DNA from 4 places in the Sinorhizobium sp. RAC02 genome. Region 1 is predicted to be linked to each of the others. Evidence: riboswitches for the same ligand, from Rfam matches in the RefSeq annotation. Region 1 holds a riboswitch; each other region holds the start of a gene.

Region 1 (5,496 bases):
CTGCTGCTGGCCGCCGGAAAGCTGGCGCGGCTTGCGGCCCTCCATGCCCTCGAGGCCGACCATGCGCAGGGCGTCGGCGACGCGTTTGGTACGTTCTGCCTTCGCCACACCGGCCACTTCCAGCGCATAGGCGGTGTTTTCGCCGACCGTCATGTGCGGGAACAGCGCGTAGTTCTGGAAGACCGTATTGACCGGCCGACGATACGGCGGCCGGTCGGTGATGTCTTCGCCGTCGATCAGGATACGGCCGGCATCAAGCTCGACGAAGCCGCTGATCGCCTGGAGCAGCGTGGTCTTACCGCAGCCGGATGGTCCGAGCAGCGTCAGGAATTCGTTGCGCGCGACATCGAGGTCGATCGCGTCCAGCGCCGTGACGGTCTGGCCTTCGGGCGTGGCAAAGGCCTTCGCCGCCTTCTCCAGGCGGACTATGGAATCTCGCATCGTCGTTCCCCATTATGTTATAAAAATAACGCTTGTGCGATTTGGATATCTGGATACCATTTACGCATCCAAGTCAACGGCCGACAGAAGCCGGGACGGGAACAGACGGCGCAAAGGAAAGCGCCGGGGCCTCGACGGGCCAAACCATCAGAGGAGACTATCGATGACAAAATTTGATCGTGCCGGCGCATCCGGTGTTCGCGCATTGGCGCGCAATACCGCCTTCTCGCTTGCCGCCCTCGTGGCAAGTGCGGGCATGGCAGGTGCCGCCGAACTCAACGTCTACAACTGGGGCGAATACATCAATCCGGAGGTTCTGAAGAAGTTCGAGGAGGAGACCCAGATCAAGGTCAACCTCTCGACCTATTCCTCCAACGAGGAAATGCTGGCGAAAATCCAGGGCGGCGCCACGGGCTATGACGTCGTCTTCCCGTCCGTGCACATGCAAGACATCATGGCCAAGCTCGACCTGCTCGAGAAGACCGACATCAACACCTATGAAGGCTTCAAGAACATCGATCCCGCCTTCCTGCGCGCGAAAAGCGACCCGAAGGGCGAATATTGCCTGCCCTATGCCTGGGGCTCGGTCGGCATCTTCTACAACCGCACGATCCTCGGCAAGGACATCACCGGCTGGAAGGATTTGATCGAGACGGTCAAGGCCAAGGGACTGAAGTTCACGCTGCTCGACGACATGCGCGAAGTGCTCGCGGTCGGCCTCATGCTGAACGGCCACAAGATCAACTCCACCGACCCGGCCGAATTGCAGCAGGCGGCGGACACGATCATCGCCATGAAACCGGACGTCGCGGCCTTTACCTATGACACGCGGCCGATGGTGCAGTCTGGCGACGTGGCGGCCGGCCATTTCTTCGTCGGTGCCATGGTCGATGTCTTCGGTAACGAGAAGGACCTCGGCTACGTGATCCCGGAAGAGGGCGCGACCATGTACCAGGAGGATGCCTGCGTGCTGAAGAGCGCGCCGAACAAGGAAAATGCCATCAAATTCCTGCAGTTCTATACGCGTCCGGAGATCGTTGCGCTGAATGTCTCGCAACAGACCAACGGCACGGCCAACGTTCCGGCGCGGCAATTGACCCCGGAAAAGATCAAGAATAGCAAGGAGATCAATCCGCCAGCGGAAACGATGGCGCGTCTCCAGATCTTCGAGGATCTCGGTCCCGCGCTGCGCCAGCTGGACCGGGTCTGGACGAAGGTGAAGACCGCGCAGTGACAGCGCTGGCCCGCCTGTCTCCGGATGGGCGGGCTTCGAGGAGGGGCGACGTGTCGAAACGCATTGTGAAGCTCGTACAGTCCGATGACCTCCGGCGGTCCAAGTCCGACAAGCTGATCGCCAACTATATCGAGCGCAATATCGCCGATCTGCCTTTCGAGACGGCGCGTTCCATCGCCCAGCGCCTCGAACTTTCGCCGATGACCGTCGGCCGCTATCTGCGCCGCATGGGTTTTGATGGCCTTGATGAGTTGAAGGGCGAACTGCGGCATGGCAGTTCCAACCCGGCCTGGCAGGTCAAGGGCCAGGTCGACCGGCTGGAACAGGACCGCAAGGAGGGCAAGCTGCTCGCCGGCCTCATCCAGCAGCAGATCGACAATCTTGGGCAGATCTACGAAATCACCACCGCGCCGGAATGGCAGCAGACGATCGACGCGCTCATCGGTGCCAGCGAGGTCTATGTCGCGGCCTACCAGAATGTGCGCGGCATCGCCCAGTATTTTGCCAGCCAGCTTTCTTATACCCGCTCGCGCGTCCAGTTCGTCGATGGCGTCAACGGCACCTATGCCGAAGTGCTCGACGGTTCCGTCGAGGGGCGGCTGCTCTTCCTGCACGACGTGCGTCGCTTCGCCGCCAAGGCGCGGCCGCTGGCGCTGGAAGCGCGGCGCGCCGGCGTCAAGGTCGTGCTGCTCACCGATGAATTCTGCCCCTGGGGGCCGGAGGTCTCCGATATCTGCCTCGTCGTACCCGGCTCGCACGGGCCGCTGTGGGATGGTGCCGCCACCATGACGGCCGTCATGGACCTCATGCTCAGCAACATCATCGTCGTGATGGGCGAGGCGGTGAGTGAACGCGTCGATACGCTGACCCGCCTGCAGGATGTCTTCGGGGATTTCGAGACCTGACGGCTATCGCGCCTTGACGCTGCCGAGTGGCGCGGACTAAGGATGGGCCGACGGTTCCCTGACGGATGACTCCCAGGGGATTAATAGGGAACACGGTGCGGACGACCCAACAGGGACCCATTCCGTGGCTGCCCCCGCAACTGTAGGCGGATTGCCGCCTGTCCTCGGACGCGTTTATGCGTCATGCCACTGCGGTTTTCCGCGGGAAGGCAGACAGGCAGCAGATATCCGTGAGCCAGGAGACCTGCCGTCATAGCAACAATCCAAGTCACGGGCGGGGATGCCCGGAACGGAGACGCCATGACGATTTTCGCTGCCACCCCTGGCAGATATCTACTCGTTTTCTCCCGACCGCAATCGATCCGCTCCTGTTGGTGCGTCGGCTAGGCTTCTGCCTGCCGTCGTGTCCCTCCGCGCCTTTTGCGCAGTCCTTCATCCGGGAGAAACCCATGACCATCTTTGCCGCGGCCTCACGTGCCGCCCCTCTGCTTTCGTTCGTTGCCGGCACGGCAGCTTTTGTTCTCTCCTCGGGTGCGGTCCACGCCGCCGAAACCCAGTATCCGCTGACGTTCGAGAATTGCGGCCGCCCGGTCACCTTCGAGAAGGCGCCGGAGCGTGCGGTCTCGCTCGGCCAGAGCTCGACCGAAATCCTCTACCTGCTCGGCGTCGGCGACCGCATGGTCGGCACCGCGGTCTGGATCGGCCCGGTTCTGACCGGTTACGAGGAGGCCAATGCCAAGGTCGAGCGCCTTGCCGACAATGATCCGAGCTTCGAGAGCGTCGTCGCCAAGAAGCCGGACCTCGTGACGGCGCAGTTCCAGTGGCATGTCGGCCCGGAAGGCATCGTCGCGACGCCGGAACAGTTCGAGGAATTGAAGATCCCCGTCTACACCTCGCCGGCCGATTGCATCGGCAAGGACAATACCGGCGGCGGCGACGGTGTGCGCAAGACGGTCTTCACCATGGACCTTATCTACAAGGAAATCAGCGAACTGTCGCAGATTTTCAATGTACAGGATCAGGGTGAGAAGGTGATCGCCGAGCTCAAGGCCCGCGAGGCCGCGGCCCGCAAGAAGATCGCCTCTGCCGATGGCAAGCTGTCCGCCGTCTTCTGGTTCTCCAGCGCCGAACTCGACATCGACCCCTATGTCGCCGGCCGCAACGGCGCGCCGGGCTACATCCTGTCTGCGCTTGGCATCAAGAACGTTATCGAGAGCGACGAGGAATGGCCGACGGTTGGCTGGGAAACCGTTGCCAAGGCCGATCCGACCATCATCGTCGCCGGCAAGATGGAACGCCGCCGCTTCCCGGCCGATGACGTTGCCGTCAAGCACAAGTTCTTGAAGGAAGATCCGGTCGCCAGCCTGATGCCGGCGGTCAAGAACGGCTATGTGGTCGACATGGACGCCCAGGCGATGAACCCGACGATCCGCACCATCGAGGGCATCGAAGTGCTCGCCGACGCGGTCGAAAAGGCTGGCCTCGCCAAGTGATGGCAGATCGCCCCCTCTTGCTCCGGACGGGCGCCGCTTTCGCGGCGCTCGTGCTCCTGCTTGCCGCACTCGGTGTGGGCGCGGCGGTTGGCGAGACGGCAATCCCGCTCGATGTCGTGGGGAAGACCGTGGCGAACCGTCTTTGGCAGGCGGGTTATGCGCTGGAGCCGATCGACGAGGGCATCATCTGGAACTACCGACTGAGCCGCGCCGTGGTCGCCGCCTGCTGCGGCTCGGCATTGGCGCTTTCCGGCGTGATCCTGCAATCGCTGCTGCGCAATGCGCTTGCCGATCCTTATATTCTCGGCATTTCGGCTGGTGCCTCGACCGGCGCCGTCGCCGTCGCGATCCTCGGCATCGGTGCCGGCATGCTGACGCTGCCGATCGGCGCTTTCATCGGCGCGCTTGTCGCCTTCGCTCTGGTCAGCGTTCTGGCCGTGCGCGCCGGGCGCGGCACCAGCGCGATCATTCTGGCAGGCGTCGCTGGCTCACAGCTCTTCAACGCGCTCACCTCCTTCATCGTCACCAAAGCGGCCAATGCCGAGCAGGCGCGCGGCATCATGTTCTGGCTGCTTGGCAATCTTTCCGGCGTGCGCTGGCCGGATGTCTGGCTGGCGCTGCCGGTCGCGCTTGCCGGCCTGCTCGTCTGCCTGTGGCATGCCCGCGCGCTGGACGCCTTCACCTTCGGAACCGAATCGGCCGCCTCCCTCGGCATTCCGGTGCGCCGTGTTTACGTCGTGCTGATTGCCATTTCCGCGTTGATGACGGCCGTCATGGTCTCGATCGTCGGCTCGATCGGCTTCGTCGGTCTCGTCATTCCCCATGCCGCCCGCATGGTCGTCGGCGTGCGCCACGGCTTGCTGCTGCCGGCCTCGGCGCTGATCGGCGCCATTTTCATGATCGCCGCCGACGTGCTGTCGCGCGTCATCATCCCCGGCCAGGTGCTGCCTATCGGCGTCATCACGGCGTTGTTCGGCGCACCAGCCTTTGCGCTCATCTTAAGTCAGAGGAGATCGGCGCTATGACACTGGTTGCAAACGGACTTTCCTGGTCGGCGGGTGGCACAAAAATCCTGTCGGATGTCTCACTCGACGTGCGCCCCGGCGAATTCCTCGGAATCATCGGCCCGAACGGGTCGGGCAAGACCAGTTTGATGGCGCTCATCGCCGGCATCCGCAAACCGCAGCGGGGCGAGGTGACGCTGGACGGCAAACTGCTTTTGGCGCACGGGCGGCAGGCGATCGCGCGGCGCATTGCCTTCGTCGAGCAGCAAGCGGAAACGACGGAACGCATCACGGCGCGCCAGGCCGTCGAACTCGGCCGCACGCCCCATCTGGGCGCGCTAACACCCTGGTCGAAGGCGGATGATGCCGTCGTCGACCGGGCGCTGGAGGAGGTGGACATGGCGCATTTCGCCAACCGT
Region 2 (5,496 bases), on a different replicon from region 1:
CGCCGGCCCAGATCGAGGCCCTTTCGGACCATCTCGTCACCTTCTACGGCGGTCTCATCCGCCAGGTATTTCCGGCCAACGATCTCGCCGTGCGCTTCGACGGCCTGCGCTTCGGCTTCCTGTTCCAGACGTCGGACGAGGGCGAGGTGACACGGCTTGTCGATCTGTTGCGCGCAGCGTTCCAGACGGTTGCGCTCCGCGACCCCCGCACCGGCCGCAATCTCGGCCATCTGACCTTGTCAGCCGGTGTGTGCATGTCGGACCGCGCCGACAGCGCGCTCGACCTCGCATCGGCCTGCGACCGGGCGCTTCTGGAGGCGAAGGGCGCCGGGGGTGATCTCGTCGTCGTCTACGGTCGCGGCGACGAAGTGCCGGTCGGCAAGGAATGGATGCTGTACCGGGCGTCCTAGAGCAATTCCAGCGAGGGTGCGCCGCGGTTCTATCCCCGGAAATGCTCTAAAGCGCGCGGATGATCTTGCGGAGCGCCTCGTTGCGGGCACCGAGCATCAGCACGTTCTTCATGGCAAGTTTCGGGTCGTCGGTGCGGAAGATCACGCCGTTGCCGCGCACCTTGCGGTCGATGGTGAGGCGGCCTTCCTCTTCCGTCGGGGTGATCGCGATGGCGAAATACATGCGGCCCGGCTTCTTCGAAATGCCGGCGAAGAACTGTTCCCCGTCGCCGATCTCGGCACGGAAATTGGTCATGTAGAAGGCCCATTGCACGTTCGGGAATTCCGCAAAGCGGGAATTGGCCACCGTGATGTGGCAGTAGCCGAGATGCGGCGTCTCGGCCAGCGTGCGGTGGAAGATCAGCTTGGGAAACTGGATCGTCTCATGAAAGCCGTTGATACGGTCATGGGTGACGCTGCCCGCCCGCTCCAGCTTGCGGCCGGTGCGCTCGGCCACTTCCTGATAGGAGAGGTAACGCTTCTCGCTTGGGCTCCAGCTGACGTCGCGGTCGATACGGCCGGTCCGGAGAAATTGCGTGTGTACGGCTGCTTTCGGCGGGTTCGCACGCTTGTAGGCAACGGCGTCGTAATATCGAAATTTCGTCTGCTGCACGTGGCGGCACTCCATCCTCGCGCCCTGATCGCAGACGAGTTTAGGAAAACGTCGTTAAGCAATCCTTGCTGTCGCACTCCCAATTCCTGTCCCGGCAACATCGTGGTCGCAATATGACAAGCGTGTGATGCTTGGCCACAGCATCGCCATTGTCGAGGCAATGCGCCGAAAAATTAGGCATATCGCTTTGGTATGACTGGAGAAAGTTACCCCGCCACGCCCTGGCTCTTCTGGAAACAGCTGTCGTCAAATCAGGAGGCCATGTCGTTTTCCGACATGTTGCGCGACGATTCTTGCGTTTAGATAGGAACACTCAAGGTGCCATTCCTCAGGGAGGGTGGAGAATTGGGAAGCCGGTTGAATTCCGGCGCTGCCCCCGCAACGGTGTTGGAGCAAGGTGCAGCAGAAGCCACTGGACGGGAGGTCTGGGAAGGCGCTGCACTGGTTCGGAAGGCATGACCCCGAAAGGTTTTCGACTTTTTGGACGCGGTCATGGCCCGACAAGAACACTCCTCAGCCCGGAAACCAGCCTGGAGAAACGATCGTGACTGGCTGCGGCGGGCGGCCGGGAAGCGTGCACTCCGTGCGGCTTGCCGCGTGGATGCCGTCTCCTTCTGTGCGCCTCATCCGAAAGCAGTTCCAGGAAAAGTGTGAAGCGGTTTTCCGTTCGGAATTGCGTGGCAATAATTTGGATATTCTGAGGATCCGGCATGGACATTCGCAGCGACGTGCTCCGCAAGCTCAAGAACCGGCGCGACGGCTACAGCCTCGAGCAGGCCTTCTACATCGACCAAGACCACTACAAGCTCGATCTGGAGACGATCTGGTATCGCGACTGGCTGTTCATCGGCCATGACTGCGAGATCCCCAAGGCCGGCAACTATTTCACCGTGCAGGTCGGCGATTATCCCGTCGTCATCACCCGCGACCGCTCGGGCACGGTGCGCGCGCTACACAATTCCTGCCGCCACCGCGGCTCGCGCGTCTGCACCCAGAACAAGGGTTCGTCGGCCAAACTCGTCTGTCCCTACCACCAGTGGACCTACGAACTCGACGGCTCGCTGCTCTTCGCCCGTCACATGGCGGAGGATTTCGACAGGACGCAGCATAGCCTGAAGCGCATGCATTGCGAGACCGTCGGCGGCTACATCTTCATCTGCCTTGCCGATGAGGCTCCGGATTTTGCGCCGTTCCGCGCCATGGTCGAGCCCTATCTCGCCCGTCACCGCCTCGGGGAGACCAAGGTCGCCTTCGAAAGCACGATCATCGAAAAGGGCAACTGGAAGCTCGTCTGGGAAAACAACCGCGAGTGCTACCACTGTGCCGCCAACCATCCGGAACTCTGCCGCACCTATCCGGAAGCGCCGAGCGCCACCGGCGTGCAGGGCGCCAAGGATGATCCGGTCATCGCCGAGCATTGGGCGAAGTGCGAGACCGCCGGCCTGCCGAGCGAATTCCGCATGTCGCCGACCGGCCAGTTCCGCGCCGCCCGCATGCCGCTGATCCAGGATGCGGAGAGCTATACCATGTCGGGCGCGCGCGCCGTTGCACGCCCGCTGTCGAGCGACGTGCTGGAAAGCCATATCGGCACGCTGCTGCTCTTCCACTACCCGACGACGTGGAACCACGTGCTGGCCGACCACGCCATCACCTTCCGCGTGCTGCCGCTAGGGCCCGAACTGACGCAGGTCACGACGAAGTGGCTGGTCAACAAGGATGCCGTGGAAGGCGTCGATTACCGTCTCGACGAACTCACCCATGTCTGGACCGAGACCAACGACCAGGACCGCCGGATCGTCGAGGAAAATGCCTTCGGCATCCGCTCGCCGGCCTACCAGCCCGGACCTTATTCGCCGGAAGATGAAGGTGGCGTCATGCAGTTCGTCGAATGGTACGCCAATTTCATGATCGAACGGCTCGACGGCGCCAAGCAACCGCTGTCGCGGGTGGCGTGAGATGACGATCGCCAGCCATTTCCGCCATTTCGACGAACTCAATCCCTGGCACGATCGCCACAACCTTCTCGAATGCGTTGCCGCGACCGTCGAGACGACGGATGTGATGACCTTCACCTTCCGTTCGGATCGCGACAACTGGTTCCGGTATCTGCCGGGCCAGTTCGTCACTCTGGAGCTGCCCGTCTCCGAAGACGAGCCGGTGATGCGCACCTACACGCTGTCCTCGACGCCCTCGCGGCCTTTCTCCGTCGCCGTGACGGTGAAGGCGCAGAAGAGCTCGATCGGCACGCGGTGGATGTTCGATCATCTGAAGCCGGGCATGAAGCTGAAGGCCTTCGGACCGCTCGGCGACTTTTCCTTCGTGCGCTATCCCGCTGAAAAATACCTCTTCATCTCGGCCGGCTCCGGCGTCACGCCAATGATGTCGATGACCCGCTGGATGTCGGATTGCGCACCGCAGTCGGACGTCGCCTTCGTCACCTGCGCGCGCAGGCCGGACGACCTGCTGTTCAAGGCCGAACTCGAATGTCTGGCGGCCCACATGCCGAACCTGGCACTCGGTTTCGTCGTCGAGGGCCACAATCCGCGCGATGGCTGGCATGGCCTGCGCGGCCGCATCGACGCGGCGCGTCTGTCGCTGCTCGCCCCGGATTTCCGCGACCGCACCGTCTTCTGCTGCGGCCCGGAACCGTTCATGCGCGGCGTCAGGGATATGCTGAAGGTCTGCGGCTTCAACATGGAGCGCTACCACGAGGAGAGCTTCCAGCCGGCAGCAGCACCGGCACCGGAGGAGATCGCCATCCGTGCCGGCGCCGGCGAGATCGAGGTCGATGCCAATGCGGTGGCCACCATCTCCTTCACCATGGCCGGCAAGGAAGGCAAATGCCCGCCCGGCCAGACGATCCTGCAGACGGCGCGCGCCGCCGGCGTGCGCATCGGTGCGGCCTGCGAGGGCGGCCTGTGCGGCACCTGCCGTGTCCTGAAGATTTCCGGCGACGTGGACATGCGCCACAATGGCGGCATTCTCGACGACGAGATCGAGGAGGGCTACATCCTCGCCTGCTGCTCGCGGCCGATCGGCGACGTGTCGATCGAGGCGTGACGGACGGTACTCGACCTATCCATCGTCGGTGGCCGCGACTTCGATGAAGTCGATCGGTGCACCGGCGATGTCGTCGTCGAAAACCGCACAGACGAGCTTGCCGCCGAACACGCAGGCGCCATCGACATTCGTGCGATTGCCAACGGTCTGGGGGTTGTATTTCGATGGCGTGTGGCCGTGGACCAGGTGCCTGCCCCAATAGTCTTCTGGCTCATCGGATCGAAACCGTAGCCACAGCAGGTCGCGCCTGCTTTGCCGATCCAGCGGGAAGGCGGGGGATACGCCGGCATGGACGAACAGCCTGCGCGCGTCGATATGCATGAGCGGCAGCTTTGCCGCCCAGTCGAGACAGCCGGCCGGCACCTTGCCGCCGAACGACATTTCGGTTTCAAGGCCGCCATTGTCGAGCCACCAGTCGCGGTCGCTGCGCCCGTCATAGGCCCCGCACATCATGTCCTCATGGTTGCCCATCAGGCATATCCACCGGAAATTGGCGGAGGGGCCGGCCATCAGCCGGTCGAGCACCGCGCGGCTGTCCGGCCCGCGATCGATGTAGTCACCGAGAAAGACCACCGTGCCCGACGCGGCATAGCCGTCGATCCGGGCGAGCAGCCTGTTCAGCGGATCGATACAGCCGTGAATGTCGCCAACGGCGAACGTATAGCTCATTCGGACGCTCTTGCGGGGCTGCGGGCTGGCCCTCAGAAATCCTGGTAGTTCATCGGTGTAACCTCGACCACGCGAGGCCCGAGCAGGGTGGTCGTGGTGCCGTTCGCCATAATGCCGGCGCGAACCTCTGCGCTGACCGTCACCGGAAATGGTGTCTTGCCGCCGGCGAGCGTGACGATGCCGGCCGTCTGGGCGGCCGTGCCGACAGAGGCGGTCGCTTCGGCCGTGGCGTTGAGTGCGCCGCCCGTCGGGATGGACGCGGTGAGCATCTCATCCAGCGGCTCGAAGGGCTTTTCCGGCAGCAGGGCGCCGAACGTCCAGGCCTTTTGCAGCTCTGCCCTGGTCATCGGCGCGACGTTGACGTCGATGTCGTTTTCCGCACCCTTGACGCGATAGGGGCAGCGGCGCTTGGAGCAGTTCGCGGCGGCGGAGAACTGCCAGAGCGCATAATTGTCCCAGTTGCCCATCGGGAATGCGCCCTCGATACCGGGCTTGTAGCGGGCATACCAGAGCGGCAGGCGAGAGAGGATGCGGTATGTGTCGCGGTTGAGCGCGATGTACCGGGCGGTGGAATGGTTGGTATAGAGCACCGGGTAGCGGCCGGTGCGCGTCTTCACATGGCCGGCAAAGATCTGCGCATCCTCGAGCGACATATAGTTTTCCGCATCGATGCCCTCGATGTCGAGCACCATCATCTCGTCGTCC
Region 3 (5,496 bases), on a different replicon from region 1:
GGCCGCACGACGCGGCGACGCGGTGTAGGTTGGGCGATCCGGGCGGCGGCCTTGATGATCGTCCTGCTGTTTGGAGCCGCCAACTATCTCGTTCTGGACTATGCAATCGAGCGGGCCGACAGTTTCGTCGCCGAGACCGAGCGCACCCTTGTGCGCAACGAGTTCAGCCACCAGATCGACCAGGTCGTGCAGTACCAGAGCCAGCTCTCCTTCTGGGACAAGGCGTTCAACGAACTGGCGGACGGCATGCCGGACGACACCTTCGTGCGCGACCAGATGCGGGACTGGATGTGGTCCGATTTCGGTTTCTCCTGGATGATCCTTACCTCGCCGGATGGTGAAAAGGTGCTGGGCGTACAGCGCGGTGAAAAGGTTTCAGAACGCAAGGCCCGCGAAAAGCTGCACTGGGTGAGCGATCTCACCCGCAGGGCCGAGCGCGCCTATCGCGAGGCGCTGTCGCCCGATCGCGGCGGTTGGGTGGTGGCCGGTGCGAAGGCAGACCCGGACCTGCTGACGCCGGCACTGCCCGAAATCCACGTTTCCGGCATGCGCTTGATCGACCGGGTGATGAGCATCGTCGTCGTGCAGGCGGTTATTCCCAAGACACTTTACATCCCCGCGAACCGGCTTGAGCCGACGCTGCTGATCACCGTCAAACCCGTCTCGCAAAAGATGCTGGCAAACACCGAGCGGCGCCTCGGCGTGCGCGATCTTGGCTTCACGCCGATCGTGACACAGGAGCCGGGGTTGCTGATGACGCCGGTCGGCGGGGATACCTACAATCCGATGGTCACGTCCTGGCGGCCCAACATGCCGGGATCCTTCGTCTGGCGCTCGGCGCTGCCGCAGATCGCGTTGTTCGTGCTGGTATTTGCCGGCGTCATGCTGTTCGTCACCCTGCGCTTTTCCGCACTCGTCCGCGCGCTCCAGCGCAGCGAGACGAAGAATGCCTTCCTCGCACGGCACGATCCGTTGACCGGGCTCAAGAACCGCAGCGGTTTTGACGAGGAAATGTCGCGCGCCATCAAGAAGGGCGAGAACAAGCCCTTCGCGATCCTCGCGCTCGATCTCGACAAGTTCAAGGCAGTCAACGACCGGCATGGACATGCTGCGGGGGATGCTGTGCTTCAGGCCGTCGCCAGGCGCTTCTCCGAGCGTGTCGGCCGGCGCGGTTGTGTCGCCCGCCTGGGGGGCGACGAGTTTTGCGTTCTGCTGACCGGCGAACATAGCCGAGAGCATCTGGTGGAGCTTGCCGCCAGCCTCGTTCTGGATGCGCAGATCCCGATCGCCTATGACGGCCAGCTTCTCTTGATCGGCGGTAGCGCCGGCATCGCCCAGTTCCCGCAGCATGGCAAGACGGTGCACGACGTCATGGTCATGGCTGACGCCGCGCTCTATGCGGCCAAGAACGCCGGCCGCAACCGTGCCGTCCATGCCGGTGACATGGACAGGGCCGAGATTGCCGAGGCCGGCGAGGCCCGCGCCGCCTAGTAAGCCGCAGATGGACAGGCCCGCGGCGCAAGCGGGCTTGATCGCATCGTCCGGTCATGCGCATATCGTCCCCGTCAGGTGCCCGCTTTTTGCGGGAGAATCGGGAATCCGGTGCGGGCTTGAAAAGCCCAGGTCCGGAACGTGCCCAACGCTGTGACGGGGATAGCGCGCGCCGTAAAAGCTTGAATCGATTCAGGCTTTTGCCACTGGTTGCTCAACCGGGAAGGCAGGTGCTTGCTGCGTGACCCGAAGTCAGAAGACCGGCCTGGCAAGATAGACCGAACCCGCGTGGACGGCGGCAGGTTGTGCGCATTGTTGGGGAGAAAACGATGCGAACCGAACCGTGGGACCCTCTGGTCCGGGCGGGCGCCTTTTCTTGCGAGGACAGGCAAGCCGTCTATCGTGCCATCGAAACGCGCCGTGACGTGCGCGACCAGTTTCTGCCCGAACCATTGCCGGACGACCTCGTCGGCCGTCTGCTGCATGCCGCCCACAGCGCGCCGTCGGTCGGCTTCATGCAGCCGTGGAATTTTCTCATGGTGCGCAGCGAGGCGACGCGGCGGCGGGTGCATGCCGCGTTTGAAAAAGCCAATGCCGAGGCGGCGGCGATGTTCGAAGGCGAGCGGCAGGGGCAGTATCGCGCCCTGAAGCTCGAGGGCATTCTCAAGGCGCCGCTCTCGATCTGCGTGACCTGTGATCCGATGCGCGGCGGAACGGTGGTGCTGGGACGCACCCACAATCCGCGCATGGATGTCTATTCGACGGTCTGCGCCGTGCAGAACCTCTGGCTCGCGGCGCGGGCGGAGGGGGTGGGCGTCGGCTGGGTCAGCATCTTTCACGACAGCGACGTCCGGGGCATCCTCGGCATACCCGAGCATATCGAGATCGTCGCCTGGCTGTGTGTGGGTTTCGTCGACCGGCTCTATGCCGAGCCGGAGCTGGCGGTGAAGGGCTGGCGACAGCGCCTGCCGCTGGAAGAACTGGTGTTCGAGGAGCGCTGGCCGGAAACCGGCGTCAGTTGACGCCGGCATCGGCCGGACGGCCGAGGTCGATGGCGGATTGGTTTGCCGGCAGGAAGACCGGGCCGACTGTGCGCACCTTGCTGGTCGCCGGATCGTAGTCGCGTTCCTCGATCGTCACCGGCGTCTTGACCGCTGTTTCCGCCTTTTTCGGCAGAGTATCGATCCTGGTGATGGAGCCGCCGTCGTCGCCGGTCGCTGCCTGTGCAGGGTCGCCCTTCAACGCCTTCTCGCGCTTGATCATCTCCTGGTAATAGGCCGAGAGATTGCAGCCGCAAGCGCCGGGCTTGGAAAGGTCACGCGTGCGGTAGGAGAAGGCGTTCTGCAACTCGTAATAGGGGCGACCACTAACCGTCGAGGTCATCTGGTCGGTTTCCTGCCCGTTCGTCATCGACTGATAGAAGAGCTCGGTTTCCGTCTGCGGGCACATCATGCTGCAGACCTGCTGGTCACGCCGAAAATCGAGCGGCGTGGCGCCTGAGGAGATCGGGAAAAAGCCGCCGTCGCAGGTGCGCACGCAGACGGTGCGCAGGTTGCCATGGCCGTTGCTGCCGCCAAGCGAGCGCAGTTCCAGCCGTCCGCTACCATCAGGCATGGTGCCGAGCGGTAGGCTGTGTGTTTCATCGGGCGTGCGCAGCGTCTCGGTCGCCGCGACGGGCATCACTTTCGCTTCGTCATTGCAGCCGTTCGTCTCAAAGGAGGCGAGCAGGCGCCTGCGCTTGCCGTCGGTGGAGGTGCCGCCGGCGAATTCGCGGCGCTTCCTGTCGAGGATCTGGAGATTTCGCTCCATCTTGCCGATGACCGACTCCAGCGTGTCGCACGCTTCAGCGTTCGGCCCGCCGACGACGATTATGCTTCCGCCCGAACAGCCGAGGCGGCGCTGGTCGCCCTTGGCCTTGCGAAGCTGGATGTTCTGGCGCGCGATGGCGCCGGCATATTTGCGGGCGCTCGACGTATCGACTAGAACCCGTGGCAGGTTGGCAAGCTCGGCCTGGATGCGCTCGCACACGTTCGCGGCCGCCGTGCCGCCGAAGAATAACAGCGGCAGGCCGGTAGCAACGGCAAAAAGAAGACTGGCGCGTCTTTTCAAGTCGTCGATCCCATGAATGTGCGTTTGAGCGGCGATCCCGCCGCATATGCAGGCCTTATCATAGGCTACCGGGGGGGAAGCGCAACGCGCTCCCGTATTTGTGATTAACGCGCAAGAGAAACATGATTTGAATTCTCACCTTTTGGTGAAGGGGCGTAATTGATCTCCCCCGGGGCTTGGTGTAGCAATCTCGGCACATACAACAGCCGGTATGCGCGCTTCTCGCGCAGTCGCCCTCAAGGGGAGACCGGCCCTTGCAGGCAGGTGCACATGCGGATTTCCTCAGTCTTGCTCAGTCCTCTCTACGCGCTTCAGGTCGCGTCCGGCGCAAAATCCTTCGCCGACAACCCCATCATCGGCAGCAAATGGCTGAACAGGAAGGGACTGCACGAAAAGCGCGTCTCGCTCGCCATGCGCATGGCGGCTTGGCGCCGGACCAAGCTGGAAAGCACGGTCGCGCCGGAGTACCGCCGGCAATATGCCGAGAACGGCTTCGTGAAGATCGAGAACTTCCTGTCCCCCGAAGATTTCGCCGCGGTCACGCGTGAACTCGCCGAGCGCGATTTCGAGCGTTACGACATGAAGCAGGGCGCCACAGTCACCCGCCGCGCGATCATCGACGACAGCGACCTGGAAAGCCTGCCGGGCTTCAAGGCGGCGCGCAACGACCCGCGGCTCACCAATCTGCTGCGTTACGTGTCGTCCCATGCCGGCCAGCCGCTGCTCGTCGTGCAGGTGGTGATGGCCCTGCCGTCGGTCATCGCCAAGGGCTCGACCGATCCGCAGACCGCCCTGCACAGTGATACGTTCCAGCCGACGGCCAAGGCCTGGCTCTTCCTGCGCGACGTCAACGAGGAAGACGGCCCCTTCGCTTATGTGCCGGGCTCGCATGAGATGACGCCGCAGCGCATCGCCTGGGAGCGTCGCATCAGCGAGAATCCGGATGCCATCGAAAACATCTACTCCGCCCGTGGCTCGCTGCGCATCATGCCTGATGAACTGGGTGCGCTCGGCTATGGCCAACCGGTCAGGATGACAGTCAAGGCCAATACGCTGATCGTCGCCGACACGCACGGTTTCCACGCGCGCAGCCCGAGCTACAAGACGACGACGCGCATCGAGATCTATGGGTCGCTGCGCCGCAATCCCTTCCTGCCGTTCACCGGCCTGCACCTCGCGTCTCTGCCCTTCATCGCCTCCGGCATGAACCGGCTGATCATTTCGGCGATGGGCCTGCGCGGCAAGCTCGGCCTCAAGGGATCGCCCTGGCATCCCGCCGGCAATGGCAAGGCGGACGAGTGGTCGAAGCGGCTGGATCAGCCGCCGGCGGCCTGACTCTTTCGATCTGCCGAACCGGCCTCGGGCTTGCAAGCCGGCCGGTTCGGCCCTAAATCTCCGGCATCGTCAATGCTGACCGGCTGGTGCACCATGGAATTCAACCCGAACACAAATCGACTTCGTTTTGTTCTCGGGGGTTACCATGCCTGTTTCCATCACACTTTCCAAAATCACGTGGTCCACGCCTGACGGCCACACCCTCCTTTCCAATCTCGACCTGAGCTTCGGTGCCGAGCGCGCCGGCCTTGTCGGCCGCAATGGCGTCGGCAAGACGACATTGCTGAAGCTCGTCACCGGCGATCTTGCGCCGCAGGCCGGCACCGTCTCGGTGGACGGCACGCTCGGCCTGCTGCGTCAGAGCGTGCAGGTCGCGGCGGATGAGACGGTCGCAAGCCTCTTCGGTATCGTCGAGGCCCTCGATCTGCTTGACCTTGCAGTGCGCGGTGAGGCGGACGCCGATGCCCTTGCCGATGCGGACTGGACGCTGGAGACGCGGCTTGCCGCAGCTCTTGCCCGTGTCGGTCTGTCTGCCGAGCCGGGCACACCGTTGACGGCGCT
Region 4 (5,496 bases), on a different replicon from region 1:
AAGGCGGCCGCTGCCGAAAAGGCTCGGATCGAGGAAGAGGCCGCCGCTGCCCGCAAGCTTGCGGAAGAGAAAGCTGCCGAAGTGGAGAAACTGAAGGCCGAAGCCGCCAAGGCTGCGGCGGACGCCGAGGCGAAGGCCACGGAAGCGGCCCGCCTTGCCGACGAGGCGGAAAAACGCGCCGAAGAGGCGGCGACTGCAAAGAAGCAAGCTGAAGCCGATAACGCGGCAGCCGCGGCCCGCAAAAATGAAGCGCAGGGTGCCGAGACGAAGGACCGGGGCCTTGCCGTGGAACAGGCCGATGCGGCGAAGCGCGAAGAGGAAACCTTCCGCAAAGCCGTGCTCGACGGTTCGGCAGATGCTTTCCGCGACTATCTCAGGGCTTATCCGAATGGCCGATTCCTCGCGGATGCTCGCGAACGGCTCTCGACGCTTGCCGATGCCGCGCGCCAGCAAACACAGGAAACCAAGCCGAAGCAGGAGACGGCGACCACGGAAACCGAGCGCAAGGTCGTCGAGGAACCGGTCATTGACCCACGCGAAGCCTATATGCAGCGCTCGACCCGTGTGCAGGCGCAGCGCTGGCTGAGCGTTCTGGGCTTCAACACCTATGGCGCGGATGGCGTGTTCGGACCGCGTACCCGCTCGGCGATCGCGTCATGGCAGGGCTCGTCCGGTTATCGCGCTGACGGCTACCTGTCGCGTGCGCAGTTCCGTGAACTCCGGCAGGCCGCGCAGTATGCTCAGGCTCGCCAGAATCGCCAGCGTCAATATCAGCAGCGCCAGTACCAGCAACGCCAGTACCAGCAGGACTATGACGTGCTGGAAGGCCCCGTTGACGGCTACTACGAGCGCTACAACGGTGACGACGGCTACTACAATGGCGGCGGTGGCATGGTGATCATCCCCGGCTATTGAGATTGCGACGACCGGACGGCGGTTTCAGCACAGGTGATGCCGCTGCCGGTCGATTGACTTCACGGGACGGGAAGCATAATCATCCGCAGTATTGGATGGTTCCCGGATCCGGAAACGGATCGGGGAGTAAATGGGAATGTGACGCGGCGGACCCAATTAGGGCGCTGCAATCACGGCCGACCCCGCGACTGTAGAGTGGCGAGGAACGTTCATCCGGTGGGGAGGATTTGTGTGGGTCATGGGGCATGGTGCTCCGGGCTGCACAGAGAAAACCAGCCGGAAAAGCCACTGGGTGGCATTGCGATAAGCCAAGGCTCGGACGCCTCTTTCTCTACGAATCGTCCACCTTTCGCGATGCTGATACCCGGGAAGGTGAGAGCGGTCCGCAGGCGTGAAAACGCCGGACGCCACGAGCCAGGAGACCTGCCAGCCGATGAGGGCATATCGCTCGACCTGGGGAGGGGCTTCCCCAACGCCTGCACGGAGGTTGTCATGGCTGTTTCCGCTACGTCTACTGTTACCCTTTCCGCAAACGATCGCCTTGTCGCCGGCGCGCTTGCGCTGCTGCTCGGTGCCTTCCTCGTTTTCAGCGCCGGCCTGGCAAATTCGGCCGTGCTGCACGATACGGCGCACGACACCCGTCACTCCTACGGCTTTCCCTGCCACTAAGGAGTTTTTGACATGATCGTTCGTTATCTCCTGGCCGCCCTGGTGGCCGGGCTGTTCTCTGGCGTGCTGATGACAGCCGCCCAGGAGGCACGAGTCGTGCCGCTCATTCTTCACGCAGAAGAATTCGAGGGCGGCGGCGAAGAAACCGCACCGGCAACTGATGGCACGACGCCCACCACGGGTGGCGCCGCCACGACGCAGGAGCATTCCTCGCTCGGCGCCGTGATTCTGGACGTCGCGTCTTACCTGTCGCCGGTTTCCGTCGCCTATGCCCATGAGGGCGAGGAGCACGAGGAAGGTGGCATCATGTTCGGCATGAGCCGTTTCTCCGGCACGCTTTTGGCCAACCTTGTCACCGGCACCGGCTTTGCGCTTCTGCTGGCGGGTTTCAGCCTGGTTTCCGGACACCCGATCACCGTCGCGAACGGTGCGCTCTGGGGTGCCTCCGGCTGGCTTGCCGTGCATATGCTGCCAGCCATCGGCCTGCCGCCGGAACTTCCGGGTTTCCCGGCTGCTGATCTTACCCAGCGCCAGATCTGGTGGGTTGCGACCGTCCTGCTCTCGGCCGGGGGACTGTACCTCCTGTTCCTGAAGCAGGGTATCGTGGCCAAGGTCGCCGGCATCGTGTTGATTGCGGCGCCGCAGGTTTACGGCGCGCCGCAGCCGAGCGACATTTCCAGCAACGTTCCGGCCGTTCTCGGTGCGGAGTTCGCGGTTGCGGCACTTGCCACGACGCTGTTCTTCTGGATCGTGCTCGGTCTCGCGTTGGGCTTTGCCAACGAGAAAGTCGCCAAGGCTGCCTGATATGACGCAAAAATCGCCCGGGGCCGTCCTGGTTCTGGGCGGTGCGCGTTCCGGAAAATCCGCTTTTGCCGAAAGGCTGGTCGCAGAGACCGGCCTTTCGCGTCATTATATCGCCACCGGCCGTGCCTGGGATGACGAGATGCGGGAGCGCATCGCCAGACACCGGGAAGACCGCGGCAAGGGGTGGGAAACCTATGAAGAGCCGCTTGCACTCGCCGAACGCATAAAAGATGTGGCGCGTGAGGACCGGGCAGTGCTCATCGATTGCCTGACGCTCTGGGTCACCAACCTGATGCTGGAGGAACGGGACATCGCCACCGAATTTACCGGCCTCATCGAGGTCATCGCGACGGCGCCGGGTCAACTGGTCTTCGTGTCGAACGAGGTCGGTCTCGGCATCGTGCCGGAAAACCGCATGGCGCGCGACTTCCGCGACCATGCCGGGCGGCTGCACCAGCAGGTCGCCGCCCTCGTGCCAAATGTTTATTTCGTTGCGGCCGGACTGCCGCTGAAAATGAAGGGTTGAGCCTATGCTGCAACAGAAAATCCCCGCCACCGTCATCACCGGCTTCCTCGGCGCCGGCAAGACGACGTTGATCCGCAACCTGCTGCAGAATGCCGGCGGCAAGCGCATCGCGCTCATCATCAACGAATTCGGTGATCTCGGCGTCGATGGTGACGTGCTGAAGGGCTGCGGCGCGGAAGCCTGCACCGAGGACGACATCATCGAACTCACCAATGGCTGCATCTGCTGCACCGTCGCTGATGATTTCATCCCGACCATGACGAAGCTGCTGGAGCGCGAAAACCGCCCGGACCACATCGTCATCGAGACGTCTGGCCTTGCTTTGCCGCAGCCGCTTATCGCCGCCTTCAACTGGCCGGAAATCAAGACGCAGGTGACGGTCGATGGCGTCATCACCGTGGTCGATAGCGCCGCGGTCGCCGCGGGCCGCTTTGCCGATGACCATGACAAGGTCGATGCGCTGCGTGTCGAGGACGACAATCTCGACCACGAAAGCCCTCTGGAAGAGCTGTTCGAAGACCAACTCACCGCTGCCGACCTGATCATCCTCAACAAGACCGATCTGATCGATGCCGCCGGCCTTCAGGCCGTGCGCGACGAGGTCGCGTCCCGTACCGTTCGCAAGCCCTCGATGATCGAAGCCAGGAACGGTGAAGTCGCCGCCGCCGTGCTGCTCGGCCTCGGCGTCGGCACGGAAGACGACATCGCCAACCGCAAGTCGCACCACGAACTGGAACATGAGAACGGCGAGGAGCACGACCACGACGAATTCGATAGTTTCGTCGTGGAACTCGGCGCCATCGCAGATCCGGCCGCCTTCACCGAGCGCCTCAAGGGCGTGATCGGCGAACACGACGTGCTACGCGTCAAGGGTTTTGCCGACGTGCCCGGCAAGCCGCTACGCCTTCTCATCCAGGCCGTCGGCAGCCGCATCGATACCTATTTCGAGCGCGCCTGGACCCCAAGCGAAACCCGCGGCACCCGCCTCGTCGTCATCGGCCTGCACGACATGGACGAGCAAGCCGTACGCGCCGCCATCGCTGCGGCGGTGTGATTCCGGCATGAGCGTGCGGCCCTTCCTCTCCTCCGCCTCTCAGGCACGGCATGGCCATTCCCGGCGTGCGGTGCTGGTGGATCCTCGGGTCAAGCCCGAGGATGACGGTGGGGAGGGGTGGGGGCCGGCTGATCGCGCGCGCAATCTTTCGAGGCAACGTTTGTGGCTTCCCGATTGGGCACGTTCTTACCAAGATGCGCGGCACGCTCAATACTGGCGACACTCTCAATGCTTTCAGCGTGCTGGCGGCCAGCGGCGTAGACGGCTGCTTTTGGGCGCCGCACCCCCACACACTCCGTCATCCTCGGGCTTGACCCGAGGATCCACTGGTAAGGCAAACCGCCAAACAGGAGGCGCCGCATGCATCTCCTGCTAGCCCAGAAAGGCACCATCGCCGACGGTAAGGAAGCCATCGACCTTGGCCAGACGCCGGGCGATATCCTTTTCCTCTCTGCCGCCGACACGGAACTCGCCTCCATCGCCGCCGCCCACCGGGTGCGTAGTACCGAGACGCGGTTGCGCCTTGCCAGCCTCGCGGCGCTCTCGCATCCCATGTCGGTCGATACCTATATCGAGCGCACGGCCCGTCACGCCAAGCTCATCGTTATCCGTGCCCTCGGCGGCGCCAGCTATTTCCGCTATGTACTGGAAGCGCTGCTGGCGACGGCGGTTGCCAATGGCATCAAGCTCGTGGCGCTGCCCGGCGACGATCGGCCGGACGAGGGGCTGGTTCCCTTCAATCGCATCGATAACGGGGATCGTCAGAGCCTCTGGACCTATCTGAACGAGGGCGGAGCCGACAACGCGGAGCGCTTCCTCGCCTATGCGGATGCACTGGTCTTCGGTGGTGAAACGCCGGAACCGGCAATGCCGCTGGAAAAGGCCGGAATCTGGTGGCCGAGGCAGGGTGTCGTCGATATCGCCACATGGCGGGAGGCGTCCAAGAGCGCGCTTAGGCCGGAGGGATTGGAACCCCCGACCGCAGCCATCAGCTTCTACCGCGCCTATGTCCAAAGCGGAGAAACCCGCCCCGTAGAAATGCTGATCGAGGCGCTTGCCGCCGAGGGCGTTCGCGCTTTGCCGATCTTCGTCTCCAGCCTGAAAGAGCCCGTTTCCGTGGAGACGGTGCGTGCGGCCTTTGCCGACATCCGGCCGGAGGTCGTACTGAATGCCACGAGCTTCGCGGTCTCTGCGCCGGGTGCAGGCCGGAAACCCACCGTACTTGACGAGACGGGCGCGCCTGTCCTGCAAGCGATCTTCTCCGGATCGTCGCGCGAGGCCTGGGAAGCATCGGGGCAGGGGCTGACGGCGCGGGATCTCGGCATGAACGTTTCGCTGCCGGAGGTGGATGGCCGAGTGCTTTCGCGCGCCGTTTCGTTCAAGGCAGCGGCGCGCTACGACGAGCGCGTCGAGACGAACATCGTCAGCCTCGATCCGGTCGAAGACCGCATCCACTTCGTCGCAAAACTTGCCGCTGGCTGGGCGCGGCTGCGGCGCGCGATGCCGGCCGAACGCCGCATCGCGATCG

The links. Region 1 has a riboswitch for cobalamin ahead of BSY16_RS27565 (ABC transporter substrate-binding protein). Riboswitches for the same ligand answer to the same signal wherever they lie in the genome.
Region 2: it holds a riboswitch for cobalamin, as region 1 does, so the genes downstream of both, BSY16_RS10545 (aromatic ring-hydroxylating oxygenase subunit alpha) here and BSY16_RS27565 (ABC transporter substrate-binding protein) in region 1, are expected to answer to the same signal.
Region 3: it holds a riboswitch for cobalamin, as region 1 does, so the genes downstream of both, bluB (5,6-dimethylbenzimidazole synthase) here and BSY16_RS27565 (ABC transporter substrate-binding protein) in region 1, are expected to answer to the same signal.
Region 4: it holds a riboswitch for cobalamin, as region 1 does, so the genes downstream of both, BSY16_RS03905 (CbtB domain-containing protein) here and BSY16_RS27565 (ABC transporter substrate-binding protein) in region 1, are expected to answer to the same signal.

What each region holds. Positions count from the first base shown of each region.
Region 1 is NZ_CP016452.1:1,412,865-1,418,360, forward strand. It holds gene BSY16_RS27550 (ABC transporter ATP-binding protein) at 1-441, opposite strand, end outside; gene BSY16_RS27555 (polyamine ABC transporter substrate-binding protein) at 698-1,675, shown strand; gene BSY16_RS27560 (MurR/RpiR family transcriptional regulator) at 1,726-2,580, shown strand; cobalamin riboswitch at 2,615-2,846, shown strand; gene BSY16_RS27565 (ABC transporter substrate-binding protein) at 3,066-4,073, shown strand; gene BSY16_RS27570 (FecCD family ABC transporter permease) at 4,073-5,098, shown strand; gene BSY16_RS27575 (ABC transporter ATP-binding protein) at 5,095-5,496, shown strand, end outside.
Region 2 is NZ_CP016450.1:2,188,764-2,194,259, reverse strand. It holds gene BSY16_RS10555 (diguanylate cyclase domain-containing protein) at 1-410, shown strand, start outside; gene BSY16_RS10550 (DUF6656 family protein) at 457-1,062, opposite strand; cobalamin riboswitch at 1,362-1,610, shown strand; gene BSY16_RS10545 (aromatic ring-hydroxylating oxygenase subunit alpha) at 1,773-3,017, shown strand; gene BSY16_RS10540 (FAD-binding oxidoreductase) at 3,019-4,122, shown strand; gene BSY16_RS10535 (metallophosphoesterase family protein) at 4,138-4,791, opposite strand; gene BSY16_RS10530 (glycoside hydrolase family 25 protein) at 4,824-5,496, opposite strand, start outside.
Region 3 is NZ_CP016450.1:947,004-952,499, forward strand. It holds gene BSY16_RS04445 (diguanylate cyclase domain-containing protein) at 1-1,491, shown strand, start outside; cobalamin riboswitch at 1,551-1,774, shown strand; gene bluB (5,6-dimethylbenzimidazole synthase) at 1,821-2,513, shown strand; gene BSY16_RS04455 (DUF2865 domain-containing protein) at 2,506-3,600, opposite strand; gene BSY16_RS04460 (phytanoyl-CoA dioxygenase family protein) at 3,871-4,935, shown strand; gene BSY16_RS04465 (ABC-F family ATP-binding cassette domain-containing protein) at 5,081-5,496, shown strand, end outside.
Region 4 is NZ_CP016450.1:833,618-839,113, forward strand. It holds gene BSY16_RS03900 (peptidoglycan-binding domain-containing protein) at 1-915, shown strand, start outside; cobalamin riboswitch at 995-1,360, shown strand; gene BSY16_RS03905 (CbtB domain-containing protein) at 1,408-1,584, shown strand; gene BSY16_RS03910 (CbtA family protein) at 1,597-2,388, shown strand; gene cobU (bifunctional adenosylcobinamide kinase/adenosylcobinamide-phosphate guanylyltransferase) at 2,390-2,914, shown strand; gene cobW (cobalamin biosynthesis protein CobW) at 2,919-3,968, shown strand; gene cobN (cobaltochelatase subunit CobN) at 4,329-5,496, shown strand, end outside.